2 regions of the Lysinibacillus sp. NPDC094177 genome follow, and region 1 is predicted to be linked to the other one. Evidence: riboswitches for the same ligand, from Rfam matches in the RefSeq annotation. Region 1 holds a riboswitch; the other holds the start of a gene.

The links. Region 1 has a riboswitch for thiamine pyrophosphate ahead of ACQKNC_RS10500 (ABC transporter substrate-binding protein). Riboswitches for the same ligand answer to the same signal wherever they lie in the genome.
Region 2: it holds a riboswitch for thiamine pyrophosphate, as region 1 does, so the genes downstream of both, thiM (hydroxyethylthiazole kinase) here and ACQKNC_RS10500 (ABC transporter substrate-binding protein) in region 1, are expected to answer to the same signal.

The regions. Positions count from the first base shown of each region.
Region 1 is NZ_JBNNTW010000005.1:135,915-143,673, reverse strand. Features, by position in the region: gene ACQKNC_RS10510 (MFS transporter) at 121-1,410, opposite strand; gene ACQKNC_RS10505 (TetR/AcrR family transcriptional regulator) at 1,474-2,082, opposite strand; TPP riboswitch at 2,619-2,728, shown strand; gene ACQKNC_RS10500 (ABC transporter substrate-binding protein) at 2,898-3,902, shown strand; gene ACQKNC_RS10495 (thiamine-binding protein) at 3,904-4,194, shown strand; gene ACQKNC_RS10490 (ABC transporter permease) at 4,194-4,964, shown strand; gene ACQKNC_RS10485 (ABC transporter ATP-binding protein) at 4,942-5,691, shown strand; gene ACQKNC_RS10480 (TatD family hydrolase) at 5,681-6,430, shown strand; gene ACQKNC_RS10475 (hypothetical protein) at 6,608-6,790, opposite strand; gene ACQKNC_RS10470 (solute symporter family protein) at 6,893-7,759, opposite strand, start outside.
Region 2 is NZ_JBNNTW010000008.1:73,914-81,672, reverse strand. Features, by position in the region: gene thiI (tRNA uracil 4-sulfurtransferase ThiI) at 1-933, shown strand, start outside; gene ACQKNC_RS14345 (small, acid-soluble spore protein, alpha/beta type) at 1,085-1,300, shown strand; gene thiE (thiamine phosphate synthase) at 1,448-2,080, opposite strand; gene thiD (bifunctional hydroxymethylpyrimidine kinase/phosphomethylpyrimidine kinase) at 2,070-2,894, opposite strand; gene thiM (hydroxyethylthiazole kinase) at 2,894-3,649, opposite strand; TPP riboswitch at 3,738-3,836, opposite strand; gene mbcS (acyl-CoA synthetase MbcS) at 4,158-5,747, shown strand; gene sppA (signal peptide peptidase SppA) at 5,955-6,968, shown strand; gene ACQKNC_RS14315 (RDD family protein) at 6,981-7,598, shown strand.

The DNA.
Region 1 (7,759 bases):
TAGCAACAATCTTTTCGAAAACAGCCAAAGAAATAAAGTCGTTTAATAATCTAGGTTTTTTTCATAATAGCGACCAAATGCGAAAAAGCGTTTTCTAATTAGATTTTTTCCAAACAACCTTTAAGAAGAAACAGGTACTTTTCTTTCATTCTGTTCACTAACTTTAGCGTCTAGCGATTTTGTTATTATGTAGTACAAAAATGTACCAGTTAATCCGAGAATAAGGAGTAGTCCGCTCATATATATGGGGCGAATCCACTCTCCAATTATGATTAATAACGAGGATATAATCATTGCTCCGTAGGTAGTCAAGCTATTAAAAGCCATATAGGTGCTACGAGCGTTAGGTGGGGCAAGTTCTCCAATCATTGCCTGTTTAATAGGAATAAACATCAGCTCACCAATTGTTCCAATAAACATGGCAATAAAAAGAACCAACACGCTATTTGATGAAGCAAAAACACTAAAACATATAGAAAAAATCATCATTCCTGTAACAAGAGTCCATCGCTCACTGCATTTTTTAAATATGAATAATACAACAGTTGATAAGAGAACTACAAGAATAGTATTCTCTGTTCGGAGAAAACCAAGCATTTTTGTGCCGTCTACGATGAAATCAATGCCAAACAATGAAGCTGACTGCTGGGGTATATCTTTATCAAGACGAATCCCAATATAGTTCGATAAAGACTGTTCCAAGGTAAAGATCAAGATTGCTCCTAAAATATAAAACATAAACAGCATATCTTTTAAAACGGTTGAATAAGTTTGAAACATCTCTATTAGTGAAAATTCTTTCTTATGAGTAGAAGAAGTCTTAGGTGAAGGTACAGGTAAGTAGGTTTCTGTGATAAAGAATATGGTCATGAATACAGATAGCAAAGAAATTAGTGAAATCCCGATAAATAGCTCAAATAAGTAATTTTTAAAAAGAAATGCTCCAATAATTCCTCCAATTGCAGTTGATAAATTCCCCAACCAGTAGCTAATTGTAAATACAAGCTTTCTCGATTCGGAATTAGTAACATCAATCATCATAGCTTGGGCGGCAGGCTGAAACATTCCTCCACAAAACATATTGATGATGAAGAATGCTGCAGAAATATAAGGAAGGTTAAACCAAGGTGAATTACAAAGTGCTATTAACAGATACGAAAGCAAAATTCCAATTTCAGCATAAATCATTATTTTTTTTCGCCCAATTTTATCTGAAATATGCCCTCCGATAAATCCTCCAATGACACCACTAATCACTATTACTATAAGAATAATAGCCGTTTTAGTAGCTCCGATATTTTGAGTAAAATAAATTGCCAGAAAAGGGGTAACAGCCATAGAAATAAGGCCGCCTAGAAATTGCATGGCTAGGCGAAGTTTGATGTTAGGATGGATATCTCTCAATTTCATATAATCACTCCTATTTAATAATATATTGTCTACTGGTGTTGGTCAGGCAAAGGGGGAGGTGGCTTATTTATTTGAGATTGGCCCAAATAATCTCAGAGCTTGTCTCGAGATATTCTTCTGCATGACGTTTGTATATTCATCAATAAATGTTAAACGCATTCCGTTTAAGATGGATAAGTATGACTCAGCAATTAATGAAGGTGTTTCTTCATAAAAGTACCCAAGCCTTTGACCTTCTTTAATAACCGAATAAATACTGTGTATAAATACTTTTACGAAATCATCTAGTTCCTTAAAAAGCTTTGGGAAACGATCAGGTCTTGCAAGAATCTGCTGAATAAGACGTAAGTATTCACTTCTCGTTGAAAAAAGTTGTATATGGCAATCTATCATTTCCTTCACAACTTCAAGAGGCTCACCTTTAAAATGTTCTTCTAACTCCATAAAATAAGGTTTGATTTCTTCCAATGGCTCCAAAATAGCTACTTCATAAAGTACTTCTTTTGAATCAAAATATGTAAATACGGTACCAAAGCTAACACCAGCTTCTTTTGCTATGTCAGCAACTTTTGTCTCGGCAAATCCATTCACACTATATAATTTAATGGCGGCGTTTAGGATAGTAGATCTTTTTCTCTTCTTTTTTTCATCATTAGTAAGTATAGTTTTCATTTAAACATTCCTTTCATAACAAATGATTGATTAATCAATCAAATTTTATTGTAATTTGTTACCATTGTCAATATAACGAAAGAATTTTTTGTATATTTAGTTATTAATTACGTTAAAAGCATGAGGCCTCAATTACGAGGCCACTGAAAAAGTGGTTTTTTCAATAAAACTCTAATAAAAATCTATCATTAGGATTTAGCGCTCTGGCGTTCGCTTTCCGCGGGCGAGCGACGAGCCTCCTCCTACGCTTTGCTTCGTGCGGGCTCTCGTCTGTCTCGCTTTCCCGCAGGAGTCTCACGCCGCCGCGCTAAATCCTTGCAAAGTAAAATAATCCTCATGCAAAAAAATACTGTAAAAACATCCTATTTTAGAGTTTTTCAGTGTCCTCCTCAATTACAGTGGTGATTTTTTACCTTGCTTTCTTTAAGGAACGATTTACAAATGAGGCTGTGAAATAATAATTCAGCGCTAACGATAAACAGCCCCTTGTCAATTCCGGATTGATATGGGTATAATAATCACGAAAAGTTCATATGGAAAGAATGTAGGGGGGCTGGTGTTGCCAGCTGAGATTGTGTCCGATAGATGCTGACCCTTTGAACCTGATTTGGCTCGTACCAGCGTAGGGAACATCTATTCAAAAAAAGAAAGTTTTTGATACTGATTGTAAAACGTCTGGGTGGAATCCTAGGCGTTTTTTTTATGTTTTTGTAGTATGTGCAAACCTTGGGTACATACTAATTGTGATTACGCTTTCTTCTGGTGAAAACATTCATTCATGTACACTTTCACATTACTTTCTGGGAGGATTAAATATGAAAAAATGGTTATTTATCCTGTTGGCTACACTTTTAACGTTAGTGGGCTGTAGCGAAAAACAGGAAACAAAGGATAAAAACGATGCGAATGCATTAAAAAAGGTATCGGTCGTGCTAGATTGGACGCCGAATACAAATCACACAGGTTTATATGTAGCTAAAAAACTTGGCTACTTTAAAGAACAGGGCCTAGATGTTGATATTTTATTACCTGGCGAAACGGGTGCAGATCAACTAGTGGCGTCTGGTAAGGCTCAGTTTGGTGTAAGCTACCAGGAAGGGATTACACAGGCACGTGTGCAGGGCGTACCTTTAGTATCCGTTGCAGCGATTATTCAACATAATACTTCTGGCTTCGCATCTATTGCATCAAAAGGCATTAAGTCTCCGAAGGATTTTGAAGGTAAAACATACGGTGGTTGGGGTGCACCAGTTGAAAAGGCAGTGTTACAATCACTTATGCAAAAAGATAATGCAGATATTAATAAGTTAGATATTGTCAATGCAGGTGATATGGATTTCTTCACAATGATGAAAAAAGATATTGATTTTGCGTGGATTTATTATGCGTGGACAGGGATCGAAGCAGAACTACGTGGCGAAAAACTAAACATGCTATATTTAACAGATTATAGTGATCAGTTAGATTATTACACACCTGTACTAGCTACAAACGAAAAAATGATTAAGAATGACCCAGAGACAGTAAAAGCATTTGTCGCTGCTGCAGCAAAGGGCTATGAATACGCGATAAATCATCCAAAAGAAGCGGCTGATATTTTATTAGAAGCGGTACCTGATTTAGATAAAAACCTTGTGCATAAAAGTCAGGAATGGCTAGCAGATAAGTATCAAGATGACGCTTCACAATGGGGCGAGCAAAAATTAACTGTCTGGGAAAACTACGCGAAATGGATGACAGACAACAAAGTATTAGAAGGCGAATTTAACGCAAAACAAGCATTTACAAACGACTTTTTACCGAAAAAGGAGACAAAGTAGTATGGCAAACTCATTAATAAGTGTACAAATTATCCCGAAAACTGAAAAATATGAAGATGTGATCCCATTTGTTGATGCAGCGATTGCGGTTATAGACGCTTCAGGGGTTAAATACGAAGTTCATCCACTAGAAACTACAATGGAGGGTGAGTTATCAACTTTGCTACAAATCATTGAAAAAATGAATGACAAGATGATTGAGATTGGCGCTATCAATGTCATTACGCAAGTGAAAATTTTATATCAGCCATCAGGTATTACAATGGATACGCTAACGGAGAAATACCAGTGATGAAACAGGCTTTCAAACAAGGGAGGACGATAATTTTTATCGTCTTCCTCTTATTCATATGGGAACTAATTGTCCGATTTGCAGATGTTCCACAATGGCTATTGCCTGCACCGAGTGCCATTTTGAAAGAAGGCTTTCAATCGTATGATACGTTCTTGCCGCATGCGTTTGCAACTGTTCAATTAGCACTTCTAGGTCTTGCCATCGGGATATTATGTGGGCTAACAGTTGCCGTATTATTACATCGTTTTGCGTTTGTACGGGAGCTATTTTATCCTATTCTCATTATGTCGCAGAATGTCCCTGTGCTCGTCCTAGCACCGTTATTAGTTATTTGGTTTGGCTTTGGTTTATTGCCAAAGCTTATTATTATTTGTCTTGTGTGCTTTTTCCCTATCGTTATTTCGGCAATGGATGGCTTTCGTCAAACCTCGCCTGAACTCAAGCATTATTTTGAAATGATTGGGGCAACGAAAGCACAAACCTTTTGGAAGCTTGAATGGCCCTATGCGTACCCTGCGATTTTTTCAGGCATTAAGATTGCGGCAACGTATAGCGTAATGGGGGCTGTCATTGCGGAATGGCTAGGTGCGAAAAAGGGGATTGGTGTCTATATGACATTGGCACAATCATCATTTCGAACGGATCGTGTGTTTGTAGCGATTTTTGCTATTGTATTTTTAAGTTTACTATTATTTAGTGCTATTCGATTATTAGAAAAGCTTGTTGTGAAGGGAAGAGGCTTACATGCTCAGCATTCAAAACATTGATAAATCATTTGATTCCCTTCCAGTCATTCGTAATTTATCTTTTGAAGTGAAGGACGGGGAATTTGTGGCGATTATAGGCCCTTCAGGAAGTGGAAAAAGCACACTCTTTCAATTAATTGGTGGTGTGACTTCTATTGATAAGGGAGCTATCTTATTAAACGGTACAGATATCCAGCAAAAAAGAGGTACGATTGGCTATATGCCTCAGCAACCATGTTTACTGCCTTGGCGTACGATAGTAGAAAATGTGACGATCGTTGAGGAGCTTCAGCAAAAACCAAATATTGAACGCGCCTTGGAATGGTTAGACAAAGTAGGGCTTGCAGCGTTTGAAAATGCGTATCCAAATGAGTTGTCTGGCGGTATGCAACAGCGAGTGTCATTTATTCGTGCAATTATTAGTGACAAGCCCATTTTATGCTTAGATGAGCCGTTCTCTGCACTTGATGAGTTTACAAGGCTTGAAATGCAGGCGTGGCTTTTATCAATATGGGAGGAATATCGAAAATCTATATTGTTCGTTACACATAGTATCGAAGAAGCTCTCTTTTTAGCCGATCGTATCATCGTACTCACGAAACGGCCAGCGACGATGAAAAAGGAAATTATCGTACCTTTTGCGAGGCCACGACAAGAAGAAATTCGACATTCCGCTACATTTACGGCCCTGAAGCAACAGTTGTTCACGTATTTAAAAGAAGAAAAGGATGACGCGAATGTTGATTGATGCGCATATTCATTTAGATCAGTATATGGAAAATGAAGTACCAACTTTGCTAGAGGAAGTAGAATATGTCATTGCCGTTAGTATGAATCTTCCTTCGTGCGAGAAGACGTTGAAGCTGTCACAAGCCTATGTAAAGGTGAAGGCAGCGTTTGGCTATCATCCTGAACAACCGTTATCTAATGATTCGGAGGAAGACGCTTTATTCGATTGGATACGCCAACATGCTCATGAAATGGTAGCAATTGGCGAGGTAGGTTTACCTTATTATTTGAGTCAGGAGAAGGCAATTGAGGTTCGTCCGTATGTGTCATTGTTAGAACGGTTTATAGTACTGGCAAAGGAATTAAATAAACCAATTGTGTTACATGCGGTTTATGAGGATGCGGCGATTGTTTGTGATTTGCTAGAAAAACATCATGTAACGAAAGCACATTTTCATTGGTTTAAAGGCGATGAGGAAGTGATAGAACGAATGATTCATAATGGGTATTTCATTTCAGTCACGCCTGATTGTACGTATGAAGCGGAGATTCAACAGCTTATTAAACAATATCCAATCGAGCTGATGATGGTAGAAACAGATGGACCATGGCCTTTTGAAGGGCAATTTGACAATAAACGAACATCTCCTTGGATGATGGATCATTCCATAGAGGTTATTGCTTCGATAAAGGGGCTTACAACACAGGAAGCGGCGCGCATCATCACAAGGAATACGACAATATTTTATAATTTATAGCAAAAAACACAGCTGTTCTTTTAAAGAGCAACTGTGTTTTTTGTTAAAAGTACTAGAATCGCTGATAAAGCTCAAACATCGCTGATAAAAGTGCTAGAATCGCTGATAAAGCATCAAACATCGCTGATAAAAATATCAGAATCACTATAATGTCTCATTAAAAGCAAAACACAACCACTAATCATCGTCAGAGTGGTTGTGTTTTCTATACTTTGTAAAATTTTGTTCAAGGCTTTCTTTTTTAGTTTTCGTTAGACGTTCATGTGTACTGAAAGGGGAGAACTGACGATTTTTTTCAACGTCTTTCCCTTTAGTTCGCTTTACATGCATACGCTTCTTTTTTGCTTTTGAGTGTGTCATGTTATCTTACCCCCAATTGTCATTTGTAAATATAGTACCGAATACGGAAGAAAAAGTAAAACCTCGTAAGTATTATTAACTTACGAGGTGGTTGTCATATTATTAGTGAGATACATCTTGTACAGAAATACCTGTGTTTGCTTTAACATCCACTTCACGATATTTCTTAGCATCTGATTCCTTAGAAAGCAATGTTCCGATGAAACCTCCAAGGAAGCCAAGTGGTACAGAAATTATTGCCGGGTTCGTTAACGAAATTAACGGATTCCCAACGAAAATTGCTTTTCCTTCAACTGGATTCCAAAGGTTTGGTGAAACTGCAACAAGAATTAAAGCAGAGATTAAACCTGTTAACATTGCTGTAATAGCACCAGCTGTATTAAAGCGTTTCCAGTAGATTGTATAAATGATTACAGGTAGGTTAGCTGAACCTGCAATACAGAATGCAAGTGATACTAAGAACGCTACGTTTAATGTTTGAGCACCTAGTGCTAAAAGGATTGAAATAACAGCGATTGTAATGGAACCGATACGAGCTGCAAGTACTTGCTCTTTCTCTGTAACTTTACCCTTTTTAATAATTTGACCGTAAATATCATGTGATAGGGCAGATGCGCCAGAAAGCACAAGACCAGCTACCACCGCTAAGATTGTTGCGAAAGCTACCGCACATACGAATGAGAATAAAATGTCACCACCAAGTGCTTTCGCAAGAAGTGGAGCAGCCATATTACCAGCAGCGTTTGCATTAATAATTGCTTCTTTACCAACGAATTTAGCTGCACCGAAGCCTAAGAAGATTGTTAGAATGTAGAAGATACCTACAATCCAAGTAGCCCAAATTACTGAAGAACGAGCAGTTTTCGCATCTTTAACTGTAAAGAAGCGCATTAGGATATGTGGAAGACCAGCTGTACCTAATACTAGAGCGATTAACATTGAAATAGTATCAATACCATTTGAATATTT
Region 2 (7,759 bases), on a different contig from region 1:
GCCATAACAATTATGGATACATTTAAAAATGAACAGCTTACTTTTAAAGTAGAAGTAAAGCGCACAGATAAAACATTTCCTTTAGAATCACATGCCATTCAACGCGAAATTGGCGGTTATGTTTTACCACAATATCAAAATTTATCAGTAAAGGTGAAGAAGCCTGATATCGAACTTCGTGTAGAGGTGCGTCATGATGCAACATATATGATGGCACAAGTTATTCAGGGTGCAGGTGGAATGCCTGTAGGCTCCAATGGTAAATCATTATTAATGCTTTCTGGTGGAATAGATAGTCCTGTCGCTGGTTATTTAATGATGAAACGAGGAGTGCGCTTAGAGGCGATTCACTTCTTTAGCCCACCGTATACAAGCCAAAATTCATTGGAAAAAGTAAAGGTACTTGCTAATGAATTAACGAAATTTGGAGCTAGTATACGTTTACATGTAATTCCCTTCACTGAAATTCAAGTTCTTATTAAAGAAAAAGTACCGTCTAATGTATCGATGACTACAACTCGTCGTATGATGCTAAAAGTTGCTGACAAAGTACGTGAAGAAATTGATGCACTAGCAATTGTTACAGGTGAAAGCCTTGGTCAAGTAGCGAGTCAAACTCTTGAGAGTCTAACTGCTATTAATGCTGTGACTAACACACCGATTTTACGCCCATTAATCTCAGCAGATAAATTAGAAATTATCGATATTGCAGAGAGAATCGGCACATACGAAACGTCTATTCAGCCATTTGAAGACTGCTGTACAATTTTTACTCCTGCAAGTCCAAAAACAAAGCCAAAGCTTGAAAAGGTTGAGCACTATGAAAGCTTCTCGGATTTTGATGAACTAATTGAACGAGCAGTGAAAAACCGTGAAGTCTATATTTTCCCGAAAAAAGAGCAAGAAGCCGATAAATTTGCGGATCTTCTATAGAAGAAACGTGCGATTTCTGAAGAGCCAACTCAAAGCCTATTTTGAGTTGGCTTTTTTAGTTCTCCTTCCTTTCTAGGTACAATTTACCTATAAAATTTTTGTATTAAAAATCTAATATCGCACATTCTATATTCACAAGGAGGTGAGAGACATGGCAAACACAAACCGCAGTTCAAACCAGCTTGCAGTACCAGGTGTACAACAAGCACTTGATCAAATGAAATACGAAATTGCACAAGAATTTGGTGTTCAATTAGGAGCTGACGCTTCAGCTCGTGCTAACGGTTCCGTTGGCGGTGAAATCACTAAACGTCTTGTACAAATGGCAGAATCTCAATTAAAAGGTATGCCAAACAGCAACCAATAATTGCTTAATCAGCAATTATTAAAATTAAAACCAGTGACCGTAAAAGGCACTGGTTTTAGTTTGTTTAAATTGGTTATTTTTTATCCCTATTAACAGGCAGTAATTTATCTGTATCAAATGAGAAGCTTTAGGTCCTCCCATATCACTTTATCCTACAAATGATTTAAATGTAGAGACTGTTTTAGAAATATCCTTACTTTCGCAAATTGCAGAAATAACTGCTATTCCATCCGCACCTGCTTTAAATACCGAATGTGCATTCAAGCAGTTTATGCCTCCAATTGCAACGATGGGGAGTTCCGGATATTGTATCCGAACTTGCTGTAAAAAATCAGTTCCACTAGGTGGTTTGGCGTCGCTTTTAGAAGTTGTTGGAAAAATTGGACCAATTCCTACATAGTCAGCACCGTATTGTAGAGCAGTTTGTAATTCAGCTTGTGAATGAACAGAAACACCTAGGATCATGTTACCAATTTTTTTACGTACCATCGACACAGGAAAATCCCCTTGTCCAATATGAACACCATCCGCTCTAAGTTTTATAGCTAGCTCTACATCATCATTGATGATAAATGGAACATTATACTGATGACAGAGCTTTTGACATTTGCGAGCAAAATTTTCATAGGCTTGCCCAATAAGTGTATTTGGCCCTTTTTCACGGTATTGAAACATAGTAATTCCAGATTGCAGAGCTTTCTCTAAAACGTTTATTGGCTCATGATTTAAAACATTACTGGTACCCATAATAAAATATAACTGTAGATTGTCACGTTTCATGAATGATCACCTCACAGGAATCCTTATATTTTTGATAAGCAAAATGATTTGTTGGACCATGGCCATTACCAATAGATAAATCATAAGTTATTGCTAATTGAATAAATTTTTTAGCTTCCTCAATGGCTTCTTCTAAAGGTAATCCACGGCCAAGAAAAGCTGTTAATGCCGCAGAAAATGTGCAGCCTGTACCATGCGTATTTTTTGTTGCAATACGAGTGGACTGCATGAAAAATGACCGACCATCTTTAAAAAATACATAATCAATAGCAAAACATTTATCCTCTAAATGACCGCCTTTAATAATGACACATTGAACACCCATTTGTAATAAGACCTGAGCTGCTGCTTTAATATCTACAAAAGAATTGATTTTCCTTCCTGAAAGGGTTTCTGCTTCAGGAATGTTCGGTGTTACAATTGTTGCTAAAGGTAGTAAATAACTACGTATTGCCTCAATGGCTTCTTGCTGTAATAAGCTTTCGCCACCTTTTGCAATCATGACAGGATCTACAATAAGCGGAATATTTAATTTGGCTAAAATATGTGCAATTGATTGTATTATTTCGGAGGAAAACAGCATTCCTGTTTTAACAGCACTAATTGAAAAATCCTTGATTAGCGCTTTAAGTTGTTTCTCAATAAAGCTCACTTCAATTGGTAAGACATCTGATACGCCAAGTGTGTTCTGGGCTGTTAAAGCTGTAATAACAGACGTTCCAAATACCTTTAATTCCTGAAATGTTTTTAAATCAGCCTGTATGCCTGCACCGCCGCCACTATCTGAACCAGCAATTGTCGTTACAATATGCATCATTCTTCACCATCCTTGGAAAGGCGATGTAGTTCATTTAATACTGCAATTTGAAAATCTCCAATATATTGAGAAGAAGAAGTGGCTTGCTCTGCCACTTTTTTATAAAGCGATAATGTTTCTACCAATTGGTCAAATGGTTTATCTCCTGCAGCGAAGGAGGCACAACAAATTGCACTCAATAAGCAACCTGTTCCAGTAACTTCTGTCATTTGAGAATTGCCACCTGTAACCCATTGCTGATGTTTACCATCAGTAATAAAATCCTTTTCACCAGTCACAATAACAATACATTTGTAGAGTTGAGCTATTTTCTGTGCTTCAACTTCTAAAGATATTGAACCACTACCGCTATCTACGCCTTTTTGTTGCCAGTCTACATTAGCGATAGCCGCAAGCTCTCCAATATTACAACGAATTGCCGAAAATTTAATTTCCTTCAGTAGTCGCTGTACCGTTTGTTTCCGGTAGGTTGTTGCACCTGCTGCAACAGGATCTAAAATAACGGGAATGCCAAGAGCATTTGCTTTTTTTCCTGCAAGTAACATTGATTCTTTCATTCGCTCGTTAAGGGTACCGATATTTATCAATAAACCCGAGGCAATTGCGACCATTTCTTCAACCTCATGACTGTCATCAGCCATGACTGGAGAAGCGCCTATTGCTAATAAGCCATTTGCTTGAAAATTAGCCACAACATAATTAGTAATACAATGAATAAGTGGATTTTGTTTGCGGATAGTATGAAATACCAATTTAAGTCCTCCTTGTTGGATGGACGTAAGCGTGCAAAAAAGGCTCTTTTTCGTGTAGAAAAAACACGCAAAAGAGCCTTTCATCAGTAAATAGATGTGAATTGCTCCCTACGTCAGTATTAACTAACAGGTTCAAAGGGTCAGGTTTTACCTTCTCAACTCTAAATGAGTCCCCCTGCAATCATGCTTTTAGTTGACCAAAATGTACCATATTATTCATTCATGTTCAATAGTAAGTTTTTATAGGGAAGCGACAGCAACAAATGATTTCTGTGCGAAAGCGAAGTGATAACGAAGCGACAGCAACAAATGATTTCTGTGCGAAAGCGAAGTGATAACGAAGCGACAGCAATAATTACTCCAAGTTGAAATTAATAGAACCAAAACGTGACTGATGCCATATAGCAGAGCATGATAGTTGTCACTACTTTACTGAATTAGAGTGTATTCCATTGAAAAAGATAAAAATTGAGTTTTATAATAAGCGTAACAAAAGGGGGCATTTGCCATGAGAAGAGAAGATTTAATTGCACCAGAATGGTATAACATTTCAGAGGAAATTGAAAAATATGCTCAGGATTCTACAAAAAATGCATTATTAGTTTATAACGAAGACGAGGAAATTCAGTATATAACATATACAGCTTTACTTGAAAAGGCGAATCAGGCAGCACATGTATTTACATCTCAAGGTTTAAAAAAAGGTGATGTTATTTTAGTCATGGTACCGAGATCGGTTGAAGCGTATATTGTGTACATTGCTGCCTTAAAGGCAGGTTTAACCATTATACCTAGCTCAGAAATGCTAAGAACTAAGGATATTGAATATCGAATCAATCATGCTGATGCAAAAGGCGTCGTTGCATTTGAGCCTTATATTGAACAATTTGATAATGTAGAAAATTTACAAGAAATACAGCAATTTGTCATTGGTCATGCACATGAACCTTGGCAGCCGTTGCTTGAAAAAATGCAAAGCCAACCAACAACCTACATAAGCATTACGCCGACTAAGAGTACAGATATTGCATTTTTAGCATATACGAGTGGTACAACAGGTAATCCGAAGGCAGCGGTACATACACATAGCTGGGGTTACGCACACTTACGAACTACTGCACCAAATTGGTTAGGTGTTCAAGAAGGTGACATTGTTTGGGCTACAGCAGCGCCTGGCTGGCAAAAATGGATTTGGAGTCCGTTTCTAGCTACTTTAGGAAGTGGTGCTACAGCATTTGTTTACAAAGGACACTTTGATGCAGCAACATACCTTTCACTGCTTGAAAAATTCAATATTAATATTCTGTGTTGCACGCCAACCGAATACCGTCTTATGGCAGGGCTTGAAAATTTACATGATTTCAATTTAAGTACAATACGTCAAGCTGTGTCAGCGGGTGAACCTTTAAATAGTGAAGTGATCAAAGTATTTTCCGAGGTCTTTAATCTACAAGTACGAGATGGCTATGGACAAACAGAGAATACATTACTTGTTGGTACAATGGTAGGGATGGAGGCTAGAATGGGCTCAATGGGTAAACCTACTCCGGGTAATACTGTTGAAATTATCGATGATTTTGGAAATCCTGTTGCAATTGGAGAAGTTGGAGATATTGCTGTACACTGTGAAACACCCGCGTTATTTAAAAAATATTTAAACGATCCTGAACGTACAAATTTACAATTTAGAGGCGATTGGTATATTACTGGGGATCGTGCATATAAAGATGGAGATGGATATTTTTGGTTCGAAGGACGTGGGGATGATGTCATTATATCGTCTGGATATACGATAGGCCCATTTGAGGTAGAAGATGCTTTACTGAAGCATCCAGCAGTGAAAGAAACTGCCGTTGTCGCAAGTCCGGATGGGATTCGTGGTAATCTCGTAAAGGCATTTGTTGTGCTCTGTGACGGAGAAGTTGGTGATGAAGTACTTATTAAAAAATTACAAAACCATGTGAAAACTTTAACAGCACCTTATAAATATCCTCGTGCGATTGAGTTTGTTACTGAGCTACCAAAGACTACATCAGGCAAAATTCGTCGTGTCGAACTACGTGAGCAAGAAAAAGTCCATTACATCAATCATCATTAATTTCCTAGGAAATAATGTCGAAAATCAAAGTTCCTGCTTTTTTTATGAACTTTGATTTTTTTTTTGAGATTAGGTAATGTATTATAGGTTGAATAGGTTAAAGCAATAGTATTGGCTCATCACCGTGATAAGATCACGTTATTATTGCGATAAGTATGAAACAAATTAGGGTATCAATCGTATTACGTTATGAGGAGGCGGAATGGAATGAATGGTAAAAGGTGGGCCGCTTTAATAATTGCTGGTGTACTATTAGTATTTTCGTTAGGAATCAACACTATTTTTGCAATATTTAAATCGGATTTCTTTAGCAATTTTGATAGCTTGGTAGCTGGAAATGACTTGACGGTAATGGAAGAGGTTAAAGAAAGTGGCGATATGGATAAACGTATTGCATACTTAAAGGTCGATGGTACGATTCAAGATGTTGGCTCAAGTACAGCATGGCAAGCAGTTTCTTATGATCATCAATTTTTCTTAAATCAATTAGATAATATTTTATATGATGATACTGTGGAAGGTATCGTCCTAAGTGTTAATTCACCAGGTGGCGGTGTAAAGGAATCAGCAGAAATTTATAAAAAGCTTTTGAAAATTAAAGAAGAGCGACAAATTCCAATCTATGTTTCTATGGATTCGATGGCAGCTTCAGGTGGTTATTACATTTCAGCACCTGCAGATAAAATATTTGCGCAACGTGATACAATTACAGGTTCGATTGGTGTCATTATGCAATCTATTAATTATCAGGCGTTAGCAGAAAAAGTCGGTATTAAATATGAAACGTTTAAATCTGGTGAACATAAAGATATGCTTAGCCCAATGCGTGAAGTGACACCGGAAGAACGTGCTATGATGCAAGACATGATTAATGAAACTTATCAGGAATTCGTTAATATTGTAGCAAAAGGGCGTAATATGTCTGAAGCCGATGTAAAAAAAGTTGCCGATGGTCGAATTCTTAGTGGTAAGAAGGCTCTTGAAGCGGGCTTAGTAGATGAGATTGGCGATGAGGAAGCAACAATTGCTGCACTGCGTAAAGACTTTGGTTTAGAGGACGCAGAATTATTTGAGTATTCATATGATGTGGGTGGCTGGCAATCATATGTTGGGATGAAGATTGGCTCAATGTTTGGTCCTTCAGCAGAGGAAAAAATGCTGATGAAAATTATGGCAGATTATAAAGCACCAAAAATGATGTACTTATATGGCGAAAACTAAGGAGGGAGTACAATGACAAACAATGAAATTGTTATGCAAGGTTCACCCTCTATGGAGAATACACTCCTAATTGATAAGCCAATTACAAATAAAAACTATGCATTAAAAACGGCAGGATTTTGGATTCGTTTTTGGGCATTTTTATTAGATGGATTCGTTATTACAGCAGTATGTGGAATTCTCGTTAATCCAATTTTTTATTTCATGGATTGGTCATTATCAGAAACAGTGTGGTATGCACCAATTTCGATTATATCTGCTATTCTCTATTACAGTTATTTCGTATTAATGACGAAATTTTTGGGGCAAACATTAGGGAAAATGATATTTGGATTACGTGTTATTTCATTAAAACATGAGAAGTTGACTTGGTCAGATGTGTTATTCCGTGATTGGATAGGGCGTATCATCAATAGCATTTTTATGCCACTTTATATTCTCGTAGCCATTTTACCGGACAATCAAGGTCTACATGATTTTTTTGCAGAAACAACAGTCGTTCATGAAAATATTTATATTGAAAAAGATATTGTGCAACCATCTTTGCTAGTCAAAGAGGAAAAGACTGAATCTGTATCTCAAGAAGAAAAAACTCAGCCTGAAAAGCTAGAGGGAAAAAACGAAGAATAATGGCTAGAGCTGTCTCGTTAAATGAGACAGCTCTTTAGTTTGCCTAGTCGAAACGAACCCAACGTTATGGTGAAGAGCTTGGAAAATGCATCAATCTTAAACAAACATGACTGAACAGGTGCGAAAAGATTTTTCAAAACTATTTTTGCTAAGCTGTCTCA